3 regions of the Bradyrhizobium sp. 191 genome follow, and region 3 is predicted to be linked to each of the others. Evidence: riboswitches for the same ligand, from Rfam matches in the RefSeq annotation. Region 3 holds a riboswitch; each other region holds the start of a gene.
What was found. A riboswitch is a leader RNA that binds a small molecule or an ion and turns the genes downstream of it on or off. The one in region 3 is predicted to bind cobalamin.

Region 1: it holds a riboswitch for cobalamin, as region 3 does, so the genes downstream of both, metE (5-methyltetrahydropteroyltriglutamate--homocysteine S-methyltransferase) here and IVB23_RS06940 (energy-coupling factor ABC transporter permease) in region 3, are expected to answer to the same signal.
Region 2: it holds a riboswitch for cobalamin, as region 3 does, so the genes downstream of both, IVB23_RS00305 (TonB-dependent receptor) here and IVB23_RS06940 (energy-coupling factor ABC transporter permease) in region 3, are expected to answer to the same signal.

What each region holds. Positions count from the first base shown of each region.
Region 1 covers NZ_CP064692.1:3,463,218-3,467,492, forward strand. The annotation lists gene metE (5-methyltetrahydropteroyltriglutamate--homocysteine S-methyltransferase) at 1-2,298, opposite strand, end outside; cobalamin riboswitch at 2,398-2,598, opposite strand; gene IVB23_RS16045 (hypothetical protein) at 2,847-3,044, opposite strand; gene IVB23_RS16050 (hypothetical protein) at 3,258-3,659, shown strand; gene IVB23_RS16055 (4Fe-4S binding protein) at 3,681-3,884, opposite strand.
Region 2 covers NZ_CP064692.1:63,995-68,269, forward strand. The annotation lists gene IVB23_RS00285 (adenylate/guanylate cyclase domain-containing protein) at 1-264, shown strand, start outside; gene IVB23_RS00290 (hypothetical protein) at 367-543, shown strand; gene IVB23_RS00295 (hypothetical protein) at 698-910, shown strand; gene IVB23_RS00300 (hypothetical protein) at 1,178-1,435, shown strand; cobalamin riboswitch at 1,529-1,743, shown strand; gene IVB23_RS00305 (TonB-dependent receptor) at 1,857-4,085, shown strand; gene IVB23_RS00310 (hypothetical protein) at 4,147-4,275, shown strand, end outside.
Region 3 covers NZ_CP064692.1:1,496,739-1,501,013, reverse strand. The annotation lists gene cobM (precorrin-4 C(11)-methyltransferase) at 1-439, shown strand, start outside; gene IVB23_RS06950 (cobyrinate a,c-diamide synthase) at 439-1,749, shown strand; gene cobA (uroporphyrinogen-III C-methyltransferase) at 1,746-2,477, shown strand; cobalamin riboswitch at 2,523-2,742, shown strand; gene IVB23_RS06940 (energy-coupling factor ABC transporter permease) at 2,779-3,456, shown strand; gene cobF (precorrin-6A synthase (deacetylating)) at 3,503-4,252, shown strand; gene cobT (nicotinate-nucleotide--dimethylbenzimidazole phosphoribosyltransferase) at 4,263-4,275, shown strand, end outside.

The sequences.
Region 1 (4,275 bases), 2.0 Mb from region 3:
CTCGCGTGCGGCGGCCACCATATTGACGAGCGCGGGACGCACCTCCTCCCACCTTCGCGTTTTCAGTCCGCAGTCGGGATTGATCCAGAGCTGCCGATCGGAAACTCGCTGCCGCGCCAACACAATCAGCTGCTTGATTTCCGCCGCTGCGGGAATGCGCGGTGAATGAATGTCATAGACGCCGGGCCCGATCTCATTAGGGTATTTGTAGCTCTTGAAAGCCTCGAGCAATTCCATCTTAGAACGCGACGTCTCGATTGAAATGACGTCGGCATCCATTGCTGCGATCGCATCGATGATTTCGTTGAACTCGGAATAACACATGTGAGTATGGATCTGAGTTCCGTCGGCGACAGCGGAGGAGCAAACGCGGAAGCTGTCCACTGCCCAATCGAGATAGTTCTTCCACTGCGATTTGCGTAGCGGCAATCCCTCCCGCAACGCAGCCTCGTCGATCTGGATCATGGTCGCTCCAGCCGCCTCAAGGTCGATGACCTCATCTCGGATCGCGAGAGCGATCTGTCGGCATGTCTCGCGCCGCGAGATGTCGTCACGGACAAACGACCAGTTCAGGATCGTCACCGGTCCGGTCAGCATAGCCTTGACGGGTTTTTTGGTCAGAGACTGCGCATAGCGCCACCATTCAACGGTCATGGACTTCGGCCGGGAGACATCTCCGAACAGGATAGGCGGACGAACGTACCGCGAGCCATAAGACTGAACCCAGCCGTGCTTGGTGAAAGCGAAGCCCAACAGCTGCTCGGCAAAGTATTGAACCATGTCATTGCGCTCGAACTCACCGTGTACGAGCACGTCCAGGCCGATATCTTCCTGCCACTGCACGGTACGGGCTGTCTCCGCTTTCAGAAGCTCCTCGTACTGCGTGTCATTCAGCGTTCCCCGCGCATGAGCCGCACGCGCATTCCGGACGTGGGCCGTTTGCGGGAAGGATCCGATGGTTGTCGTTGGAAACATCGGCAATGCGAACGCGACGCGCTGGACGTCGGCACGCTGGGTGAACGCACTGCGACGGCGACGCATGCTATCGTCGATCGCGGCGATTCGTCCGGCGACATTCGCATTGTGGATCTCGGGCGATGTTTCGCGGGTGACGGCTGCCTCCTCCGAAAGCGCAAGTTCATCGGCCACCTCGGCAGCATGGCCGGCCAGCGCTTTGCCCAATATCGAAAGTTCCTTGATCTTCTGAACTGAGAACGCCAGCCACGTCTTCAGATTGGGATCGAGATCGGTCTCTAGCTCAATGTCGATCGGAACATGAAGCAGCGAGCAGGAAGGAGCAATCTGAACACGGTCCCTGCCCAATTTTTGGACCATAGGAGCAAGCTGGTCGAGCAGCGCCGGAAGATTGGAGCGCCACACGTTGCGACCATCAACGACGCCTAGCGAGACCACGAGATCTCTACGGGTTGTGGCGACAATTGCGTCCAACTGGTCAGGTGCCCGAACCAGATCGACATGAAGCCCGGCAACGGGCAAGGCTAAGGTTGTTTCAAGATTGTCGCCGATAGCCCCGAAATATGTGGCCAGCATGATTTTAAGGGCCGGCACAACCTTTGCGAAATGAGCATAGGCCCGGCGGACAGCCGCCCGCGATGCTTCGTCGACGTCCATCACTAGGCATGGCTCGTCGAGCTGAACCCATTCAGCACCGCGCGAGGCTAGTTCGCGGAGAACATCGACATAGACTGGGAGGAGCCTATCAAGCAGCGACAGCGGATTGAATGCGGGATTTGCGCTTTTGCCGAGCTTCAGGAAAGTGACTGGGCCAACTAGGACGGGGCGCGTTTGGTAGCCGAGGCTTTTTGCCTCCTCATATTCCTCGATCGGCTTTCGAGAGGAATACTTAAAGATCTGATCCTGCTGAAATTCCGGCACCATGTAGTGGTAGTTGGTATCGAACCACTTCGTCATTTCCTGTGCGGCTACGCCAGGCCCATGCTGAGCGTGATCACCGTCCTGAGCGCCACGCGCCATGGTGAAGTAGGTCTTGAGCGACACAGGACTTTCGGTCCAGCTGTAGACGTCGGGAATGGCGCCGACCATTACGCTGGTATCGAGCACATGGTCGTAAAACGAGAAGTCATTCGAAGGAATGACGGTCGCACCGCAGGATTTCTGCCGTGCCCAATTAGCGGCACGAAGTCCACTCCCCGCCTCGAGGAGCTCGGCTTCGCTGGAGTTTCCCGCCCAGTAGCTCTCGAGCGCGAATTTGAGTTCGCGTCGTGGGCCGATGCGTGACGTCCCCAGTGTGGCAACGGGAAGCGAAAGAATAGACATAGCTCAGACCCCATAATTGGGGCAAAGGCCATGGCGGACGCATGCAGCGAATATCGTGTGAGCGACAGCTGCTTGGCGCACACCGGGACACCCCGCCCGTGGACGATATATTGTCGAGGCAGGTCTCCTGGCTCGCGGGTCGTCGCTGCTATCCGGCCTTCCCGAAGCCGCATGGCTTCAGTGACTTCGTTGGACAGCGGCTCGCCGCTTACAGTTGCGGGGGCAGCGCCGGCATTGCACCGGCTTCTCTCTTAGCTCCGGATCAAACGAAATCCGGAGACCACGACGGCTGACATTATGCGCACGAGGATCGATCGGTCAACCTACTAGCTGTCGCTGCGATATTGCCCAAGCGACTGCGAGCTGTACCAGGTAGGCTTCAACGGTCTTACTCCCGGCCTGGTGAAAACGCGTGAATCTGTGGAGGCTCCGACTTGTGAATGCGTCCGCTCAACACCCTGTTCGCGTAATCGGATGGGCTAACGCGAGCAGAACGAACGCGCTGGGCGCTTTCGACATCTGCATGATCGCGACAAAGCCTGATCTTTTCAGTTTCTCGAACTCGCCTGTGAGGAAGTTGCGATCATCCTCGCCGGCATCCGTTTGATCACAGCGCGATGAGCCTGCTTAGGAATTGCCAAGGCCGGATTGCTCCAGGGATCGAACGGATGATCAGGTCGGACTGCCTGTGTTCGGCTGACCCGGCGACGAACCGCGAGCTCGATCGCCTCCGTGGCGTTGGTCAAGATGATCTCCTGGCCAGGCACTCACTGCTGAGCGACTTTGGCGTGCGCCTTCGTTGTGTCCGTCGCTTGACGAGTAGTGCAGCCTGGACGTTGGACTGCGCGACATCGCAGGAACAGTTCCGGACCTCAGGATGCACGCTGACTTGCGAAACTGGAGTAAGCGGCGAGAGCGCGGGCGGCGGGATTGTGCTATAACCCTAGACTCCATCACTCGTGCACGGTGACCACGGCCAAGCGGATGCCGAGCTTCTCGCACGTCTTCAGGATCTCCGGACCGATCTCGTCGCGCCAGGAGACCGTCTCTTCGGCTTCGGCCGTGACGTAGCTTTAGACATCCTGCAAATCGATCTTGCGATATTCGACGCCCGTCCACCTCGCCTCGGCTCGTCAGCCAGCGACGATAAGCCTCAACGCGGCGACTGGAGCATCGAGGCGGCTTTGTCCTTATTCGAGACAAATTTGACGGTGTCCTTTGACAGAGCCCTTCGAGGGCTTCTCGCCGTCGATCGACGCCTTAAGCTCATAACGATGTTGATCGACCTCGATGCGCCCCATGCGGTCGGCGGCCTCCTCAAGCTCGACATCTACTACTTCGTTCGCGAAATCGAGCGGTGAAGCCTTCTGGACGCGGGCTGCTTATGCTGTCTTAGACGGGACACAGGTGTCGGGCACCGGACAGACCACCGCGCATTGCGGCGTGTCGCAATGGCCCTCGCACTCCGTACATTTTTTGGCGTCGATAACGTAAATGTCGCGCTTGAGGCTGATCGCCGCGTTGGGACACTCGAACTCACATGCCCCACAAACGGTGCATTGCGAAGCGACGATCTTGTAAGCCATGTCTTCCGACTCCTTAGGCGAGCGATGCCATTGGCGATCCCTTTCAAATGCCGTGCCAAACACAGACGCGGTCAACGGTCGGCAATTTGCCCAATTGTGCTGTCCCGGGTCTGAGACCATGTTGCATCTGCGACAGCGACGGGCCACTTCAATTTCAAGCTATGCGAGCCCTCGAGCCCTACTCCGAGAGCCAGTCGCGACTCGACCGCTGCGAGCTTCCGTTGGTTTGTCCGGCACGGCAGCGCGGGGCAAGCGACGCTCGACGATTCCGAAACCTGCGGCGCGACTAAAAGCCGCGAGCCGACGCACGTCTACGCGGACCTCGGCAAACCTCCGGTAACACGCCCTGACTGGAGGTTTCGTGCAAGCCTCGCTCACGGCTGCAACGTTA
Region 2 (4,275 bases), 1.4 Mb from region 3:
AGCGCGCCGCAGGCGATCTTCGAGGTGATGGCGCGACCGGGCGCACTCACCGATGCGCAAGTCAGCCTGCGCACGCACTATGTCGAAGGTCTCGCCGCGTATCGTGCCCGGCGCTTCGACGACGCACGTGCTGCCTTCAACGCGGCGCTCGAGGCGGTCCCCGGCGACGGTCCCTCGCGCGCGATGCTCGGCCGCATCGCGCAGTTCGCGGCGAATCCGCCGGATGCCGCTTGGGACGGCGCCTGGCGGCTCGAGCAGAAATAGGCTGCCGCGGAATAATTGATGCTACCCCATAACGATGTTCGCCGTGACCTATTTCCCGGATTTAGGTTAGCTGTCCTTGTGGCGTTTGACGGGGACACGCCGATGACAGAACTTCAGGACAGGTTGGAACGGTTCGAGACGCTCACCGCCGAATGCGAGCTGATCGCCAAGCTCGCCACCGACGGCACCAAGCGCGAGTTCTATCTGAGGCTCGGGGAACAGTATCGCCAGCTGGCGGTGGATATTCGGCAGGCGATCGCGACCACGGCTGCGGCCTGAGGCCGGCTGAAATCCGTTCTTAACATTTAGCGCGCATTCTCGCAGCACGCGGGCATCGCTGATCGGCGATGGCTCGTGGTGGGAAGGCCGGGGTTCGCTGCAATGCAGCGCACCTCGCGAGTATCATCGTGCTGTGCCTGACAGGGCAAGTCCCATGCGCCTCGTTGCCGTGATCATATTCGCGCTCATGACGGCGGCCTGCGACCAGGAGCGGGACATCACCGGCTCGACGACGTCGAGCTGTCCGATACGAAACTACAGCTACAATCCACGCGACCTGAACCAGTGCGTCAACGCCTGCAGATCGTGCGATCGCGGCACCACGGTCACCTGCACGACATCCTGCACCCTCAAGGGGGCTCGCTGAGCGGATTGCCTTCTGCCTTGCGCGGCGTCGCAACCGCGCGATCCCCGGCCCCCATCGTCCCCGCCGTTTTGATCTGATAGGCTCGATCGGAGCAGGGGGACATCGTATGAGATTCGCAAGCTTTGAAATCGACAACGCCGGAGGTCTCGTGGGAACGGCGAGCAACGCGCAGGCTCCCGCGTCCGTGGCGTCGACGGTGCCGAGGCACCGGAACGATTCACATAGGTAGTCATTGGAAGCAGTGGGCAGGACGCGGAGTCCGATGGAATGGGTATGCTCGATCCCGGCCGGTTCCTGGTATCGTGCTCGCATTGCGATGCCTGGCCGATGGCCGCCAACGTGAAACGTTCAAGCTGGTCGGCATCCCCGCATGAGGTCCGTTTCGTCTGCACGCGCTGCCGGCGCGAAGAGACCGCGATCGTCTCGGCGTCCGGCGAACTGACGCCGATCAAGCGCCTCGACGCTCCGCCGCGGGATGTCGCTGTCGCCTGGGCTCAGGCCCAGCGCCCGCGGGGGCGAACGTAGGCGGCGCAGGGCATTGCTCGATTCGTTGTGGAGCCGGCCGATCGCGTCTGCGCCAAGATGCCAGCGGTCGATTGACTCCCGGCCTGGACGCCCCGTAGATTGGCCGCCGACGGTTCTCCTTATGGAGATCAAAAGGGAACGTGGTGCGAGATGTCCCAAGGTCGGGATCTTCTCAATGCCATGGCTGCCCCCGCAACTGTAAGCGGTGAATCTCTCGTCCTATGCCACTGGGAATCTCGGTCCTGGGAAGGCGACGCAGAGGTAACGACCCGCGAGCCAGGAGACCTGCCGTCAGCCGTGGTCACACGCGAAGATGTCGGTCGGGGAGTACAGACATTAGCTTTGCCGGAGCCATCGATCGCTCCGCCGTAAAGCCTCGTTCGCTGTGACGTGCCACTGACGTCATGCCGAGGTTACAATTGTGTCCCGTATTGTCACTGCCGCCGGGCGCCGCTGCGCCGGCATCGTTGCGGCCGTTTCGCTGTATTCGCTCGATCACTCCATCGTCCACGCCCAGCAGTCCGTCGCCGAGCAGCTGCCACCGGTCGAGGTGACCAGATCCGACGATCAGAACCGTACCCGTGCCAGGGCGATCGGCGAGGGCGAGGCGGGGCGGCGCCGAGCGGCGCCGGACGGGGCGCCGAATGGGACCGGCTCGTCCGGCTCGGGCAACGAGGCCGCCGCCGGCAATGGCGGGATCGTCGGCGCCGCCACGACCGTCATTACGGCCACGGACATCGCTCATGCACCGTCGCAGACGCTGGCCGAGATCATCGCGGCGCAGGTGCCGGGTGCCCAGATCACGACGTTCTATGGCGGCCAGATCGGTGCCAGGACCAGTGTCGACCTGCGCGGCTTCGGTGCCTTCGCCACGGCCAACACGCTGGTGCTGGTCAACGGACGGCGGTTGAACGACATCGATATGGCGCAGGTGGACCTCTCCACCATCCCGCTCAATGCCATCGAGCGCATCGAGATCACGCGCGGCAATTCCGGTGCGGTACTGTATGGTGACAATGCGGTCGGCGGCGTCATCAACATCGTCACCAAGAACGGCGTCGGCGGCCCGCCCGTGACGGCGCGCATCGAGGCCGGTTTCGGCTCGTTCAATACCAGGCTCGGCAACGTCTCGGCCGCGATCAATTCCGGTCCGTGGTCGACCTCGTTCTACGGCAATGCCGTCAGGACCGACGGCTATCGCGACAACAATCGCTATTCCCAGGAGAACGGCGTCGGCAATCTGAACTACACGACGCCGGGCCTGACCGCCTTCCTGACCGTCACCGGTGACAATCAGGAGCTGCGACTGCCGGGTGGCCGCACCGTCGATCCCTCCCTCGGCGTCGACGAGCTCGCGACCAGCCGGCGAGGGACCAGCACGCCCTTCAACTACGCCAATCAGCAGGGTTTTGGCGCGACCGCGGGCTTCACGAAAACTCTTGTCAACGGCGTCGATCTCATCGTCGACGGCGGCGTGCGCGACAAGAAGCAGCAGAGCGCGTTCTTCTCGAGCCCGGCGCCGGTCCCGGCTTTATTCACGTCGACCTATGTCGATGCTGACCTTACGACATGGTCGATCACGCCGCGGCTCAGCGTGAAGAGCCTTCTGCTCGGAATGCCCTCGCAAGTGCTGACCGGCGTCGACTACTACGATGCGACCTTTCAGCAGAACCGCGGCGCCGGCCAGGGTCTCGCTCCCTGGCACAATTACGATCTCAGGCAGCGGACGGTTGCGGGCTATGTCCAGCACACGCTCGGCGTCGCACCGGCGACCGATATCTCCTACGGCGCCCGGGTGCAGAACACCAATCTCTCGGCACGTGACAATTTCGACCCGGCGGCTCCGTTCAACGCCGATATCGGCGCGCTTCCACTCGGGAGCGACGAGACGCAATATGCGCTGCATCTCGGTGCGGAGCATCGCCTCAACGACACCGTCGCGCTGTTCGGCCGGGTTGCGCGCGCCTTCCGTACGCCTGACGTCGACGAGCGGGTGTCGTCAGGCCCTTCGTTCGACCCGTTCTTCAATCCGCTCCCACAGACGTTCCAGCTCAAGACCCAGACCTCGCAGGACATCGAGGGCGGGCTGCGCATCAGAGGAGGCGGACTGCAGATGCAGAGCAGCCTCTATCTGATGGACCTCGCCAACGAGATCCATTTCAATCCCATCCTGTTCTACAACACCAATCTGGATCCGACCCGCCGCTACGGCTCGGAGACCAGCGTCTCCTATCGCATCAACGACGCCCTGCTGGTGCGTTCCGGCATGGCCTACACACGGGCCGTCTTCCGCGAAGGCGTCTGGGCGGGCAACGACGTGCCGCTGGTGTCGCGCTACACCGCGAGCGCGGGCCTCACCTGGAACATCTGGCAGAACTATCTGGTGCTGGACGCCACCGCGCGCTTCTGGAGCGAGCGTCGCATGGACAACGACCAGGCCGGAACCCAGAAGCCGATTCCCGCCAATGGCACGATCGACCTCAAGCTCAGCGGCCAATATGAGCGCTGCTTCTGGTCACTCAGCGTCAACAATGTGCTGAACGCGCTCTACTACGACTACGCCGTCGCAAGCACCTTCACGGACGGTCGTTTCAGCGCCTATCCGCTACCCGGTCGCACCTATCTGCTCAAGGCCGGCGCCACGTTTTGATTTCAATGGGGCTGTCACGGGCGCCCAAATGGACTAAAACTCGAAGAGAAGGAGATCACTTATGGCTCTCAATATCCTGCCGTCCGGCGGCGACGGTTTCCGCCTCCATCCGGTGGCGCCGCGTCTCGCGCCGATGTTCGGCTTCGCGCTGCTGACGGTATCGTGCGCGCTCGCAAGTTTTGCGTTCGCC
Region 3 (4,275 bases):
CGCTGCGGCCGCGCTGGAGGCCGAGCTGACGCTGCCGGGTCTTGCCCAGACGGTGGTGTTGACGCGCACGCCCGGTCGCGCCAGCGCAATGCCCGAAGGCGAGAAGCTCGCCGCGTTCGCCGCGACCGGCGCGGTGCTCGCGATTCATCTGTCGATCCATCTGCTCGACCAGGTCGTCGCCGAGCTGACGCCGCATTACAGCGCCGATTGCCCGGTCGCGATTGTCTGGCGCGCGAGCTGGCCGGAGCAGCGCATCGTGCGTGCGACGCTGGCAACGCTCGATGCGGCCGTGGGTACCGAGATGGAGCGCACCGCGCTGATCCTGGTCGGCAAGACGCTTGGCGCTGCCGATTTCGACGAGAGCCGCCTCTATGCCGCCGATTACGACCGCCGCTATCGGCCCGTCGGCGCCGAGCCGCGCTTTCCGGAGGCGTCGTGATGCCGGCGAGCCTCGTCATCTCCGCGCCCGCCTCCGGCGTCGGCAAGACCACGCTGACGCTGGCGCTCGCTCGCGCCTGGCGCCAGCGCGGCCTGAACGTGCAGTGCTTCAAGAGCGGGCCCGATTACATCGATCCCGCCTTCCACGCCGCCGCCACCGAACGCGCCTCGGTCAACGTTGATAGCTGGGCGATGGATCGCGGCACCATCGCGCATCTCGTCAGCCGTGCTGTCGATGCCGATGTCGTGCTCGCCGAGGGATCGATGGGCCTGTTCGACGGTGTCGCCGCACGCGGCGTCTCCGGCACCGGTGCCACCGCCGACATTGCGGAGATGCTGGGCTGGCCGGTCGTTCTGGTGATCGATCCGTCGGGCCAGGCGCAGACTGCGGCCGCAATCGCCGCAGGCCTTCGCGATTATCGTGCCGGCGTGCGCCTTGCGGGCGTCGTGCTCAACCGCGTCGCCAGCCCGCGTCATGAAGATCTGGTGCGGCGTGCGCTTGTTGATGCCGGCATCGCCGTGTTCGGCGCGCTGCCGCGTCATGCCGAGATCAGCATGCCGAAGCGGCATCTCGGCCTGGTGCAGGCCGAGGAGCGAGCCGAGATCGGCCAGCTGATCGACGAGGCCGCGCGCTTCGTCGCCGAGCATGTCGATCTCGATGCCGTGTTGCGATCGGCGGCTCGCTGGTTGCCGCAACCTGCCGCGAACGGTCTCATCGTGGCGCCACCCGGGCAACGCATTGCGCTCGCCCGCGATGCGGCTTTCTCCTTCGTCTATCCGCACATGCTGGAGGCCTGGCGCGCGGCAGGCGCCGAGATCTCGACATTCTCGCCGCTTGCCGATGAAGTGCCTGACGCGAGCGCCGACGTCTGCTGGCTTCCTGGCGGCTATCCCGAACTGCATGCCGGCAGGCTCGCGGCCAATGCGCGCTTTCGAAACGGCCTGCGCGCCTTCGCCGAGACACGGCCGGTGCACGGGGAGTGCGGAGGCTATATGGTGCTGGGAGCTGCTTTGACCGATGCGGACGGCGTCCGCCATGAGATGACGGGCCTGCTTGGCCTGGAGACGAGCTTTGCCAAACGCCGCATGCACCTGGGCTATCGTCTTGCCGAACTGGCTGCGCCGATGCCGGGGCATCAGCCCGGCGCACGCCTGCGCGGTCACGAGTTCCACTATTCGACGATCGTCGCGCAGCCGGATGCGCCGCTGGCGGTCGTGCACGATGCGGCGGGCGCCGTCATGGCCGAGACCGGCTCGCGGCGCGGCCACGCCACCGGTACGTTCTTTCATCTGATCGCGGAGGACCGGTGAAAGGATTCGTGTCGTTCATTTCCGCCGGACCCGGCGATCCCGAATTGCTCACGGTGAGGGGCGCCGCGCGGCTGCGCGAGGCCGACGTCGTGCTCTATGACGACCTCGCCTCCGGTGCGATTCTGGATCTCGCGCGGCCCGGCGCCAATCTCGTCGCGGTGGGAAAACGGGCAGGGCGGCCCTCGACCAAGCAGCACCACGTCAACCGTCTCCTGGTCGACTATGCCGCGACTGGCGCGCGCGTGGTGCGGCTGAAGTCCGGCGATGCCGGCATTTTCGGCCGGCTCGAGGAGGAGCTGGAGACGCTGCGCGACGCCGGCATCGGCTACGAGATCGTTCCCGGCGTCACTGCGGCCTGCGTCGCCGTCGCCCAGGCCGGCATTCCCCTGACCCGTCGGCATACCTCCCGCCGGGTGCAGTTCATCACGGGTGCCGATGTCAGCGGCGAGCTGCCGTCCAACCTGAACTGGGCGGCGCTGGCCGATCCCGAGGCCACGACCGTGGTCTATATGGGCCGGCGCACCTTTCCGACGCTTGCCGCAAAATTGATCGCGCACGGCCTCGCCCCGAACACGCCCGCACTGTTTGCCGAATCCCTCGGCCGTCCCGACGAGCGGCTGGTCCGTACCACCATTGCCGAGCTCGCCGAGCAGCTTGCGCGGGGCGGCGCCGCGTCCACGGCGGCCGTGATCCTGTTCGGCGCGCTGGCGGGGGATTATCCGTCATGACGGCGGCGGTCGCCCTTCGCCTCTTGACGCCCGGCTCGCGAAAGGCGCACACAGGAGAGGCATGGTGCTCAACGCGGCGCAAAGCGCCGGAGCATAATCGGGAATGGGGGTGGGCGGACCCAGTTGCGGCGCCCAAAACCCCAGCCGCCCCCGCGACTGTAAGCGGTGAGGGACTTCGAATCGCCACTGGGCCGCAAGGTTCGGGAAGGCCGGAGAACCCAGTGAACCGCGAGCCAGGAGACCGGCCCTGCACGTTTTGAGACCAAGGCCGTCGGGTGTGACGGCAGGAAGGAATTGAGCCATGCATATCGAACCGGGAATCGTCACGGGCGCCAAGCTCGTACTGAGTTACGCAACCGGCATCGCCGCAGGCGGCGTTGCGCTGAAGCTGGCGGCCGAAACCGTCCGCGCGCAGGGCGTCGGCTCGTTCGCCGCGCGCACGCTCGCCACCACGGGCCTCGTCTTCACCTTCTTCCAGGTCCTGCCGCACTTCCCGGTCGGCGTTTCCGAAGTGCACTTCATCCTTGGCTCGACCTTGTTCCTGCTGTTTGGTGCTGCGCCCGCCGCCTTCGGCCTCGCATTCGGCCTGCTGCTCCAGGGTCTGTTGTTCGAGCCCGCTGACCTGCCCCAATACGGCATGAACGTCACCACGCTGCTGGTGCCGCTGTTCGCGATCCAGGCCATCGCCACGCGCATCATTTCGCGTAACACCGCCTATGTCGATCTGAAGTACGGTCAGGCGCTGGCGCTGTCGACGACCTATCAAGCGGGTGTTGTCGCCTGGGTGGCGTTCTGGGCGCTCTACGGCTCCGGCTTTGCCATGAGCAACCTCGCCAACATCGCGACCTTCGCGGCCTCCTACGCGCTGGTCATCGTGATCGAGCCGCTGGCAGACCTGGCAGTGCTGGCGCTGGCGAAGTCGCTGCACGGCGTCACTGCGCCCGGCCTCGTCACTCCGCGCCTGCACAACGGCGCCTGAGAGACAAGCGAAAGGGCGGCCTTGATTGCCGCCCTTCGCGCTCGCGATGCTCACGCTCTCCCTGATAGGCATCGGTTGCGGCGATCCCGAGCAGCTCACGCGCGCCGCGATCGCTGCCATCAACGCGGCCGATCTCGTCCTGATCCCGCGCAAGGGGCCTGCGAAGTCCGATCTTGCCGATCTCAGGCGAACGATCTGCGCGGACGTGCTCACCAGCGACACGACAGCCATCGCCGAATTCGATCTTCCTGCGCGCGATGCTGGTGAGGCTGATTACCGCAAGGGCGTGGACGATTGGCACGAGGCGGTGGCTGCGGCCTGGTCGCAAACCATCGCAAATCATCTCGAAGGTGACGGGAAGGTTGCGCTGCTGATCTGGGGCGATCCGTCGCTCTACGATTCCTCGCTACGCATTGCACGGCGACTGAATCCGTTGCCGAAGATCGAAGTCGTGCCCGGCATCACCTCGATCCAGGCGCTGTGCGCGGCGCATGCGCTGCCGCTCAACGACATCGGCGAGCCGTTCCTGGTCACGACGGGGCGGCGCCTGCGCGAAGGCGGCTGGCCGCAAGGTGTCGATACCGTGGTGGTGATGCTCGACGGCGGCACGGCGTTCCAGTCGCTTGAGCCAGCGGGGCTTCATATCTGGTGGGGCGCCTATCTCGGCATGCCCGATCAGATCATCATGTCCGGCGCACTCGCCGAGATCGGCCCTCGCATCGTCGCGCTGCGGCAGGAAGCGCGCGAGCGGCACGGCTGGATCATGGACAGCTATATTCTCAAGCGCAGGGCGTAAGCGAGGCAGCATGCTTCCCGAAT